Regions from separate parts of the Azospirillum sp. TSO5 genome, predicted to be linked through region 2. Evidence: predicted binding sites of a transcription regulator. Region 2 holds the regulator's gene; the other holds the start of a gene.

Region 1 (5,857 bases), on a different contig from region 2:
ACGTCTTTATGATCCCGACGCTCAGCGTCTTCGCCTTCAAGGTCGGCGCTTCGCTCTGGCTCTACGAGGCGCGGGTGAAGTGCGGCTTCTGGGACAAGGTCGGGGCGGCGGTGGCCGGCATGGCGCTGACCCATACGGTCGGCCGCGCTATGTGGCTGGGCATCTTCACCTCCGGCCGACCCTTCGTCCGCACACCGAAGTGCGAGAACCAGCCGGCGCTGATGCAGGCCTTCCTGATGGCGCGCGAGGAGCTGGTGCTGCTGGTGTCGCTGTGGGGCGCGGCGCTGGCCATCGTCATGGTCTTCGGCCACGAGAACCGCGACGCCTTCATGTGGTCGGGTCTGCTGGTGGTACAGTCGCTGCCCTATCTGGCGGCCTTCATCACCGCGCTGATCAACGTCTTCCCCACTATCGGCTTCGGCAAGAGCAAGCCGGAAGCCGCCGACGGCGCCGTGAGTGCCGGGGCCGGTGACTGACCAATGGGAGCCGGCGCTTTCGCATTGACGAAAGCGCCGGCTCTGCCAGACTTGACCGCCAGGGAGAACCAAACCCGGGAGGCGGCTCATGTCCGGCAATCTCACCTCCGGGCGCGGCATCGGCCCGCCGGAGTTCAGCGTCCGCACCACTGCAGGCGTCGAGCGGAGCGGCAACGCCACCGACCGCAACAGCCGCCGCAACCCCCGCCAGGAGCGGCACGACCGCGAGCAGGAGCGGCGAGACCACAACCCGCCCAACCCGCAGCGCCGCCGCCTCTATGACCTTCTGTTCGACGAGGTCGACCAGTTCGACGGGTTGGACGAGCGTCAGCGGACAAGGCTGAAGGACAATCTCCGCAGCCATCTGTCCAGCCGAGCACCGCCACCCCCGGCCGCTCCACCCCCGGTCCACCATGACGAAGAGGCGCTGGCCGAAGCCCTGCTGAAGGACCCGGCGGCAGAGGTCCCCGTCGATCCGGAGCACATCGTCCAGGCTGCCATCGCCGCCGCACCGGAGTTGGACCCGGAAACCGCGCGTCTGGCGGAACAACTGCGCGACTGCCTATCCCGCAACAGCGACCGCGCCCGCAAGGTGGCGGTCTACCTGCATTTGCTGCTGACGCTGGAAGGAGCCTTCCGGCCGCATATGGTGGTGGATGTGTAGGTCTCGGCTGGCGAATGCCCCCTCCCCAACCCTCCCCCGCTTCGCGGGAGAGGGAGTTGAGCGCGATAGCGGCGGAGTTCCCTCTCCCGCGGAACGCGGGGGAGGGTTAGGGAGGGGGCACCCGGCAGCCGACACTTCTCCAAAACGGAAAAAGCCCCGCCTCCCTTTCGGAAGGCGGGGCCTTTCACGTCACATACCCTGGCGTTACTCCGGAGTGGAGGCTTCGCCGTCGGCTTCCGGGGTGCCCATCATCGCATCGGCGACCAGACCGGCGTTGCCGCGGATCTTGGCCTCGATCGCATCGGCCATCTCGGGGTTGTTGCGCAGGTAGGTCTTGGCGTTCTCGCGGCCCTGGCCGATGCGGGTGCCGTCATAGCTGAACCACGCACCCGACTTGTCGACCACGCCGGCCTGGATGCCGAGGTCGAGCAGTTCGCCCACCTTCGACACGCCCTCGCCGTACATGATGTCGAACTCGACCACGCGGAACGGCGGGGCCATCTTGTTCTTCACCACCTTGACGCGGGTCTGGTTGCCGACGACGGTGTCGCGGTCCTTGATCGAGCCGATGCGGCGGATGTCGAGGCGAACGGAGGCGTAGAACTTCAGCGCGTTGCCGCCGGTCGTCGTCTCCGGATTGCCGAACATCACGCCGATCTTCAGGCGGATCTGGTTGATGAAGATCACCAGGCAGTTCGACTTCGAGATTGAGCCGGTCAGCTTGCGCAGGGCCTGGCTCATCAGGCGGGCATGCAGGCCGACATGGCTGTCGCCCATCTCGCCTTCCAGTTCGGCGCGCGGAACCAGCGCGGCCACCGAGTCGACCACCAGCACGTCGATGGCGCCGGAGCGCACCAGCGTGTCGGCGATCTCCAGCGCCTGCTCGCCGGCGTCCGGCTGGGAGATCAGCAGCTCGTCGATGTTGACGCCCAGCTTGCGGGCATAGGACGGGTCGAGCGCGTGTTCCGCGTCGACGAAGGCGCAGGTGCCGCCGGCCTTCTGGGCCTGGGCGATGGCGTGCAGCGCCAGCGTCGTCTTGCCCGAGCTTTCCGGCCCGTAGATTTCGATGATGCGGCCCTTCGGCAGGCCGCCGATGCCCAGCGCGATATCGAGACCCAGGGAGCCGGTGGAGATGACCTCCGTCTCGACCAAGTTCTCACGGGCGCCAAGCTTCATGATCGAGCCCTTGCCGAACGCGCGTTCGATCTGGCTCAGGGCGGCATCGAGCGCCTTCTGCTTGTCCATGGAATCCTTCTCGACCAAACGAAGCTGTGCGGACGACATGCCCGGTACCCCTCTCTTAGAACACACGGTCGGCGCTCTTGCAACGAGGCTGAATGTACTCTCTTCGTTCTCATTTGCAAGGCCTGATGTTGCCTGTGCGTTCCTATTTTACGGGGTATGTCCGGGCATACCGTTGTGGCCGGATTCGCCCCTCACCGTCCGTCGCGGATGACCTCCTTCACCTTGGAGGCCAGTTGCTTCAGCGAGAATGGCTTGGGCAGGAAATGGGCGACTTCGACGCCGTCGATCTCGCCCAGCCGGTCCTCGGCATAGCCGGAGATGAAGATCACCCGCATCTCCGGGCGCAGCTTGCGAACATGACGGGCGAGCGTCGGACCATCCATCTGCGGCATCACCACGTCGGTGATCAGCAGGTCGATGGAGGCGCCGTTGGTCTCGATCTGCTGCAGTGCCGCCTCGCCGTTCTTGGCCTCCAGCACCTGATAGCCCTTGTTGCGCAGCGCGCGGGCGGAGAAGACGCGCACGGCGTCCTCGTCCTCCACCAGCAGGATGGTGCCGGTGCCGGTCAGGTCGCTGCCGCGCCGCTCGCGCGGTTCGGCGGTGTCGACCGGGCGCAGCTCGCCCTGGTGGTGCGGCAGCAGGATGGTGAAGGTCGTGCCCTCCCCCACCGCCGAATCGACCAGCACGAAGCCGCCGGTCTGCCGGACGATGCCGTACACCGTCGACAGGCCGAGCCCGGTACCCGACCCGACCTCCTTGGTCGTGTAGAAGGGCTCGAAGATGCGCTGCAGATTCTCGCGCGCGATGCCGCAGCCGGTGTCGATCACCTCGATGGAGACATAGCTGCCGGATGGGATCGTCTCATGCTCCCGCCGTTCCGGCTGGTTGACGACGTAGTTGGTGGTGTTGATGGTCAGCTTGCCGCCGCCGGCCATGGCGTCGCGGGCGTTGACCACCAGATTGATGATGACCTGCTCCAGCTGGTTCTGGTCGACCTTGACCAGCCCCAGGTCGCGGCCGTGGATCATCTTCAGTTCGATGTTCTCGCCGATCAGCCGGCGCAGCAGGTTCGCCAATTCAGCCAGCACATCGGTCACATTGATGACGCGCGGCTGCAGGGTCTGCTGGCGAGAGAAGGCCAGCAGCTGCCTCACGAGGTTGGCGGCACGGTTGGCGTTCTGCTTGATCTGCATGATGTCGCTGAAGGACTGGTCGCCCGGCTTGTGCCGAAGCAGCAGCAGGTCGCAGAAGCCGATCATCGCCGTCAGCAGGTTGTTGAAGTCGTGCGCCACGCCGCCGGCCAGCTGGCCGACCGCCTGCATCTTCTGCGACTGGGCGAACTGGGCCTCCAGACTCTTGCGCTCGGTCATGTCGATGAAGTGCAGGATCAGGCCGACCCCATCCGCCCTGCCGCCATCAGCTTTTCCGCCATCCGTGCGGCCATCGGTGCGCACCGGGTTGGCGAGCCGCCGGGCGTAGAGCTGGGCCGTCAGTTCCCGCCCGCCGGACAGCCGCACCTCCAGCGGGTGGGCCGGATCGGCGCCGCCCTGCACCGATTTCAGCCGCGCAGTCACCGCCTCACGCTCCGCCGGAACGATCAGGTCGGCCATCGGGCGGTTGATGACGCTGCCCGCCTCGCTGCCGATCAGCGCCAGGAAGGCCTCGTTGCATTCGGTCAGCTGGCCGGTCTCGTTGACCAGGGCGATCCCGATCGGCGCGTCTTCGAAAAAGCGCTGGAAGCGCTGTTCGGACTGACGCAGGGCCTCCTGCCATTCCCGTTCGGGCGACAGGTCGCGCACGACCGACCGGGTGTGGATGGTGCCGTCGTCGGCCCGCACCACGCTCTGCGCCACCGCAACCTGGAAACGCCGGCCGCGCAGACCCACCATGGTCAGCTCGCCGCGCTGCTCGCCGCCACCGTGATCGAACAGGTCGAAGGGGGCCGCGGAGACCGGGGGCACGGCCAGGATGCGGTGCAGCCGCGATTCGCCGTCGGTCAGATCGCCGGGTGCCGCCTCCAGCCATTGCGCCAGTGTGGCGTTGACGAACAGGAAATGGCCGTTCTGATCGACCGAGAAGAAGCCGACCGGCGCATGCTCCATGAAGTCGGCCAGCTTGGCCTGCTCGCGCAGCATCACATGCTCAAGCTCACGTCGGGCGGTGATGTCCTCGATCCGCCAATGGACGGAGCCGGGGAAGCCGGCGACCGGCTGCCCCTGCACCTTGCGCCATTCCGGCGGGCGGTTGTCCAATGCCGGGATCGCCAGCTCTGCCGAAGCGGCGGCACCGGCCCTCACCCGCTCACGCAGGCGGCGGAACTCGCGCGCGCTGTCGGGGTCGCCGGAAAACTGGCGCGCCAGGGCGTCCAGCGGCCGTTCGCCGCGGCGCCAGCCCGCCAGTTCGCGGAAGGCCGCATTGACGAACACCACCTCGTCGGCCCCGTCGCAGACCAGCTGCCCGGCCGGCATCCCTTCCAGCGCGCCGCTCAGCAGCGCGCCGATCCGCGCCGACCGCCGCACCATCGACACGCTTCGGCCAATCAGCAGCGCCACGCCCACCGCCGCCAGCCCGGCGCCCAGCCAGCCGACTTCGTCGCGGTCCAGCAGCAGGCCGGCGGCCAGCACCAGCAGCCCGGCCGGCGCCAGCGCATATTGGATGAGCATCAGCACTCCGCCGGACGACGCCCGGTGGTTCGCTGCATTGCGTGCGGTGTCGGAAAGGGAAGTTGTGTCGTCCACCAATACTCCAAACCCCACACGGTCTTCCTGGGAGTTGCCCCGGACCGGATGTTACCGACCGGGCATCTCCGTCGCGCCACCTGCGATGGTCGGCCGCTCCACCGGTCCCGTCAACCGTTACGGAGCCGGATCAGTTGCGCAGCGCCCGCCCTTTGAGCTTGAAGACATAGGTAATGACTTCGGCGACCGCCCGATAGTGCTCGGACGGAACTTCTTCGTCGATATCGCAAGCGGCATAGAGCGCACGGGCGAGGGGCGGGTTTTCTATGACCGGAACATTGTTCGATTCGGCGATCTCGCGAATCTTGAAGGCGACCTGATCGACACCCTTCGCCAGGACCATCGGCGCGCCCATCTGGGTCGGGTCGTATTTCAGCGCGACCGCAAAGTGGGTCGGGTTGGTGACCACCACGTCGGCGTTCGGCACCGCGGCCATCATGCGCTTGCGCGCGCGCTCGAACCGGATCTGCCGGATGCGGCCCTTGACGACGGGATCGCCTTCCTGCTGCTTGTGCTCGTCCTTCACCTCCTGCTTGGTCATCTTCATCTTCTTGTCGAACTGCTGCTTCTGCCACAGGAAGTCGCCGGCAGCGATGAAGGTGAGGACCACCAGGACCCAGATCAGCAGCCGGTGGGCCAGCCCGTCCATCTGCAGCAGCATGGTGACGATGTCGATGCCGATATAGGCCTCGATTCCGCCGAACATCGGCACCAGCGCCATGTAGGCGACGCCG
Region 2 (5,857 bases):
CGCCGGTCCTGACCCGAAGCATCGCGGGTGCCACCGTCACAGGGCGGGTGATGGCGGTGGAGCGGCGGCCGGGTGCGGTGCGCATCACGTTGCGCGAGGTGACGGTCAGCAGACTGGCACCGGAGCAGATGCCGGCGGCCTTGAGAATCCGCCTGTCAGACCGCAACCCCGCTCCCGCCCCGGGATCGGTGGTCCGGCTGCGGGCGACGCTGTTGCCGCCGCAGGCGCCGGCGGAACCCGGTGCCTTCGACTTCCAGCGGCGGGCCTGGTTCATGGGTCTGGGTGGGACCGGCTTCGCCACGGGCGCGGTGGAGCAGGTGGAGGCGCCGCCGGTGACGGGATGGAGCACCGTTGCCATCGCCTTCGAGCAGGCGCGGGGAGCCATCGCGGAGCGCGTCGCGGCGGCGATCGGCGACCCGGTGGAGGCGAGCGTCACCACCGCACTGCTGAATGGCGAGGAGTTCGGCATTCCCGAAGCGACGCTGGACGACTTCCGCAACAGCGGGCTGGCGCATCTTCTGTCGATTTCCGGCCTGCATGTCGGCATCGCGGCGGGCATCCTGTTCTATGTGGTGCGGGCGCTGCTGGCGGCGGTGCCCTATATCGCGCTGCGTTGGCCGATCAAGAAGATCGCGGCTTTGTTCGGGATTGTGTCGGCGCTCGCCTATACGCTGCTGGTCGGGGCGCCGCTGCCGACGGTGCGGTCGGTGCTGATGACCGGCATGGTGATGGGGGCGATCATGCTGGACCGCCATCCGCTGAGCATGCGGCTGGTCGCCTTCGCCGGGCTGGTCACCATCGCCATGGACCCGGAGGGGATGCTGGGACCCAGCTTCCAGATGTCTTTCGCCGCGGTGGTGGCGCTGATCGCGGCGTTCGAGCGCGGCAGTGTCAGGCTGGCGGAATGGCGGCGTGACGCGGGATGGTTGGTGCGGGGGCTGTTCTATGTCGGCGGGATCCTGCTGACCAGCGTGGTGGCGACGCTGGCGACCTTGCCCTTCTCGCTCTTCCATTTTCAGCAGATCGCCTTCTATGGCGTGCTGTCGAACCTGATAGCGATTCCCATCACGTCCTTCTGGGTCATGCCGTGGAGCCTGATCGCCTACGCGCTGCTGCCCTTCGGGCTGGAGGCGCCGGCGTTGATCGCCATGAACTGGGGTGACCGGGCGGTGATCTGGACCGCGGAGTTCTTCGGCCGGTTGCCCTGGGCATCGCTGACGGTGCCGGCGATGCCGGTGGAAGGGTTCGCGGCCCTGGTGGCGGGCGGGCTCTGGCTGTGTGTGTGGACGCGGCGGTGGCGCTGGTTGGGGATGCTGCCGATTCTGGCGGGGTTGGCCTCGCCGATGCTGGTGGAACGGCCGGATGTGCTGGTGGCGGGGGACGGGACGGTGGTGGCGGTGAGGCTGCCGGACGGGCGGCTCAGTGGCTCGGGCAAGGGCGGCGGGCGGCTGACCGAGACCTGGAGGGAACGCGACGGGGAGCGGACAGCGGCGGAGCCCTGGCCGGCGGCGGGCGGATGGAGCGAGGGCGGGCGGTCGCTGAGTTGCGATGCGCTGGGGTGCTTGTATCGCGTGCGTGGGAAGACGCTGGCATTGCCGCGGCTGCCGGACGCGCTGGACGAGGATTGTGGCGCGGCGGATGCGGTGGTGACGGCGGCGGTAGCGCGCGGGTGCCGGGCCGGAGTGGTGATCGACCGGTGGGCGCTGCGGCATGAAGGGGCGCATACGCTGACGGTGACGGCCGGGGGGATAAGGATGGAAACAGTGCGGGGACTTAGGGGGGATCGGCCTTGGACCGGGGGGAGGTGAGAGGCGCTGTTATCCCCACCCTAACCCTCCCCCGCTTCGCGGGAGAGGGAACTCCGCTGCGCCGCCACTCGCTCCCTCTCCCACCGAAGGTGGGGGAGGGTTGGGGAGGGGCAACGGCCTCAGTACTTGCGGACCAGACCGACCAACTTGCCCTGCACGCGGACGCGGTCGGCGCCGAAGATGCGGGTTTCGTAGGCGGCGTTGGCGGGTTCCAGGGCCACCGTGTTGCCCTTGCGGCGCAGACGCTTCAGCGTCACCTCGCCTTCATCGACCAGGGCGACGACGATGGTGCCGTTCTCCGCCGCGTCGCAGCGCTGGATGATGATGGTGTCGTGGTCGAGGATGCCGGCCTCGATCATCGAATCGCCCGAAACCTCCAGCGCGTAATGGTCGCCGGCGGTCAGCATCGAGACGGGGACATCGACGAAGGCGCTGTTGTCGCGCAGGGCCTCGATCGGCGTGCCGGCGGCGATGCGGCCGTAGAGCGGGAGCTGAACGGTCTCGTTGGCGGCTGGCGTCGTGGCGGGAGGCGTGGTGTCGCGGCCTGCAAAGGCGAAATCGCCCTTGATGACGTTGGGCTGGAACTTCGGCTTGGCGGCGGCGCGGCTGCGGGCGGCGTCCAGGCCTTCCGGCAGGCGAAGAACCTCGAGCGCACGGGCGCGGTGGGGCAGGCGGCGGATGAAGCCGCGTTCCTCAAGTCCGGTGATGAGGCGATGGATGCCCGACTTGGACTTCAGCCCCAGGGCGTCCTTCATCTCGTCGAACGACGGCGAGACACCGCCCTGGCCGAGCCGTTCGTGGATGAACAGCAGCAATTCGTGCTGCTTGCGCGTGAGCATGGATGCCTCCCGGCCGTCGCCAGACTGAAGATGGAACAAAAACCAAACGTTGCCTCCATGTTCTAGTTTGGTTCCTGCCGCGCGTCAAGCCCCCCATCGGCTTCTTTTAGAACTTGAACGGAACATTTGGAACGGCGTGAAACAGTTTTCGGGATGCTGTTCAACTGTTCCATCCGCCGTCCGGGGGGTGTCCCAAGTCTAGATGCTGAGCGCTCCATCGGTCAGGGGAAGCACGGTCACCATGGCGCCGGCCGGCTCGGGGTCGGCGTTGGGCGGGCGGGGGATCAGGCAATCGGCGTGGGCGTAGAGCGTGGTGATTGCGCTGTCCTGCCGGGCGAAGGGCGTGACGGTCAGGACGCCGTCGGCGCCGGCGGCAAGCGTCGCGCGGAGATACTCCTCCCGGCGGTCGTTGGCCTTCAGCGCGGTGGTCAGGCGGGCGCGCAGCGGCAGGCGGTCGTCCTCGGGCGGCAGTCCCTGCAGCAGACGCAGAATCGGGCGCAGGAACAGCACGCCGGTGACGCCGGTGGATACCGGATTGCCGGGCAGACCCAGCAGCGGCACCGATCCGGCGCGGCCGAACATCAGCGCCTTGCCCGGCCGCATCGCCACGGTCTGCACCTCCAGCGCCACGCCGCGTTCGGCCAGCACGTCGCGCACGAGATCGTATTCGCCATGGGCGGCCCCGCCGGTGGTGACCAGCAGGTCGCACCCTGCGGCCCCCTTCGCCAATGCCGCCACACTCTCCGGCGTATCCTTGGCAATTCCCAGATTGTGGGCGAGGCCGCCCTGGGCGGTGACGAGGGCGCAAAGGCCGAGCGCGTTGGTGCTGACGATCTGGCTCGGCCCCAGCGGGTCGCCGGGCAGGGCGATCTCGTCGCCGGTGGCGAGGATGGCGATGCGCGGCCGGCGATGGACCGAGAGCCAGGGGACATTGCCGCCGGCGGCCAGCGCGATGTCACGGGCAGTGAGGCGGCGGCCCTTCGGCAGAAGCTCCTGACCGAGGGTGAAGTCGAATCCCGCTTCGCGGACGAAGCGGCCGGCGACCACGGCGCGGCCGATCTGCACCGTGGCGTCGTCGGCGCTGCAATCCTCCTGCATCACCACGGCATCGGCGCCGTCGGGCAGGGGCGCGCCGGTGAAGATGCGCACCGCCTCACCAGGGCCGACGGGGCCGTCGAACGCATGACCGGCGGAGGATTCACCGATGCGGCGCAGGGGGGTGGGCGAGTCGGCGGTCGCGGCGGCGATGTCGGCGGCGCGCACCGCCCAGCCGTCCATGGCGGCGGCGTGGAAGGGCGGCTGAGTCAGCCGGGCAATCACCGGTTCGGCCAGCACGCGGCCCAGCGCGTCGGGCAGGGCGACGGTCTCCGCCGGCAGAGGGGCGAAGGCCGACAGGATGCGGGCGCGCGCCTCGGCGACGGAGATCATCGGATTATGCTCCTGAGGGGGTGGTGGTGGACGCACCCCATTCGCCGCTCTTGCCGCCGGCCTTGTGCAGCAGGCGGACGTCGGTGATGGTCATGCCGCGGTCAACCGCCTTGCACATGTCGTAAACGGTCAGCGCCGCGACGGTGACGGCGGTCAGCGCCTCCATCTCCACGCCGGTCTGGCCCTTCAGCTTGCAGGTGGCGGACAAGTCCACGGCGTTGCGGGCGGGATCGCAGGAGAGGTCGACCTTGACCGAGGTCAGCATCAGCGGGTGGCACAGCGGGATCAGGTCCGGCGTGCGCTTGGCCCCCATGATGCCGGCCAGCCGGGCGACCGACAGAACGTCGCCCTTCTTCACCCCGCCCTGCATGATGAGCGCCAGGGTTTCCGGCTGCATCAGCACGGTGGCGGCGGCGGTGGCGGTGCGTTCGGTCTCCGCCTTGTCGGAGACGTCGACCATCACCGCCTTGCCCTCGGCATCGAAATGGGTGAAGCCGGTCATCGCACGGTCTCCAGAAGCGGTTTTTCCATGAAGACGCTGACGCCGTTGTGTTCGTAGCAGGCATAGGGGCCGCGGTCGGCGAAGCCGGCCTTGCGGTAGAGCGCCAGCGCCTCGTGCTGGTGGATGCCGGATTCGAGCAGCAGGGCCGTCAGCCCCTCGGCCCGTGCCTGCTCCTCCAGCCGGGCGAGCAGTCGGTCGCCGATGCGATGGCCGCGGGCGGCGGGATCGACATACATGCGCTTCACCTCGCCGTAACCGGTCGGGCCATCACCCGAATGATCGACGCGGAGCGCGGCACAGCCCACCGGAACGCCGTCCTTGCGGGCGACGAAGAAGCGGACGTCCGGCGCCTCCAGCTCTCCGATGTCGAGCAGGTGGCAGGTGTCCGCCGGATAGAGGTCCAGCAGATAGCGGTCGAGCGCGGCGACCAGGGCGATCACCGCATCCTGGCGTGGGCTTTCCGCGGCTATCGCGATGTCCGGCATGGCGTCACACCGGCGCCAGTAGGGCGCGGGTGGCGGCGGTCACGTCGGCCTGCCGCATCAGCGATTCGCCGACCAGGAAGCAGCGCGCGCCGACCTTCGCCATGCGGGCGAGATCAGCGGGGGTGTAGAGGCCACTTTCCGCCACCAGCATGCGGTCGGCCGGGACATTGGCCGCCAGTTCCTCCGTCGTCGCGATGTCGACGGCGAGCGTCTTGAGGTTGCGGTTGTTGACGCCGAGCAGCGGCGTTTTCAGCAGCAGGGCGCGGTCCAGCTCGGCGCGGTCATGCACCTCGACCAGCACGTCCAGACCCTGGGATATCGCGGCATCCTCGATCTCCGCCGCTTGGGCGTCGGACAACGAGGCCATGATGATGAGGATGCAGTCGGCGCCCAGCGCACGGGCCTCCACGATCTGATAGGGATCGACCATGAAGTCCTTGCGCAGAACCGGCAGATCGACCGCGGCGCGGGCGGCGACCAGATACTCGTCCTTGCCCTGGAAATAGGGCTCGTCGGTCAGCACCGACAGGCAGGTCGCCCCGCCCTCGCGATAGGCACGGGCCAGCGCCGGCGGGTCGAAGTCTGCGCGGATCAGGCCCTTGGACGGGCTGGCTTTCTTGATCTCGGCGATCAGGCCGTAGCGGCCGGCCTCCACCGCGGCGCCGAGCGCCCGGATGAAACCGCGCGGCGGGTTGGTCTCGTTGGCGGCCTTGGCCGCGGCCTCAACCTCCGACAGCGGGCGGGCGGCCTTGCGGGAGGCGACCAGCGCGCGCTTGTCGTCGTTGATGCGGGTCA

The links. Region 2 encodes LexA, which represses DNA repair genes until DNA is damaged. Its sites were predicted from a motif close to ATGTTCTANTTTGGTTC; they were not measured.
Region 1: recA (recombinase RecA) is a predicted target of LexA. The motif match lies at 2,478-2,494, and genes of this name have one in related genera.

Annotation. Positions count from the first base shown of each region.
Region 1 is NZ_LGQY01000008.1:3,252-9,108, forward strand. Features, by position in the region: gene TSO5_RS02175 (glycosyltransferase family 2 protein) at 1-476, shown strand, start outside; gene TSO5_RS02180 (hypothetical protein) at 565-1,140, shown strand; gene recA (recombinase RecA) at 1,345-2,424, opposite strand; gene TSO5_RS02190 (ATP-binding protein) at 2,577-5,048, opposite strand; gene flhB (flagellar biosynthesis protein FlhB) at 5,254-5,857, opposite strand, start outside.
Region 2 is NZ_LGQY01000032.1:17,759-23,615, reverse strand. Features, by position in the region: gene TSO5_RS09620 (ComEC/Rec2 family competence protein) at 1-1,808, shown strand, start outside; gene lexA (transcriptional repressor LexA) at 1,928-2,647, opposite strand; gene glp (gephyrin-like molybdotransferase Glp) at 2,846-4,075, opposite strand; gene moaC (cyclic pyranopterin monophosphate synthase MoaC) at 4,080-4,577, opposite strand; gene TSO5_RS09600 (GNAT family N-acetyltransferase) at 4,574-5,062, opposite strand; gene trpC (indole-3-glycerol phosphate synthase TrpC) at 5,067-5,857, opposite strand, start outside.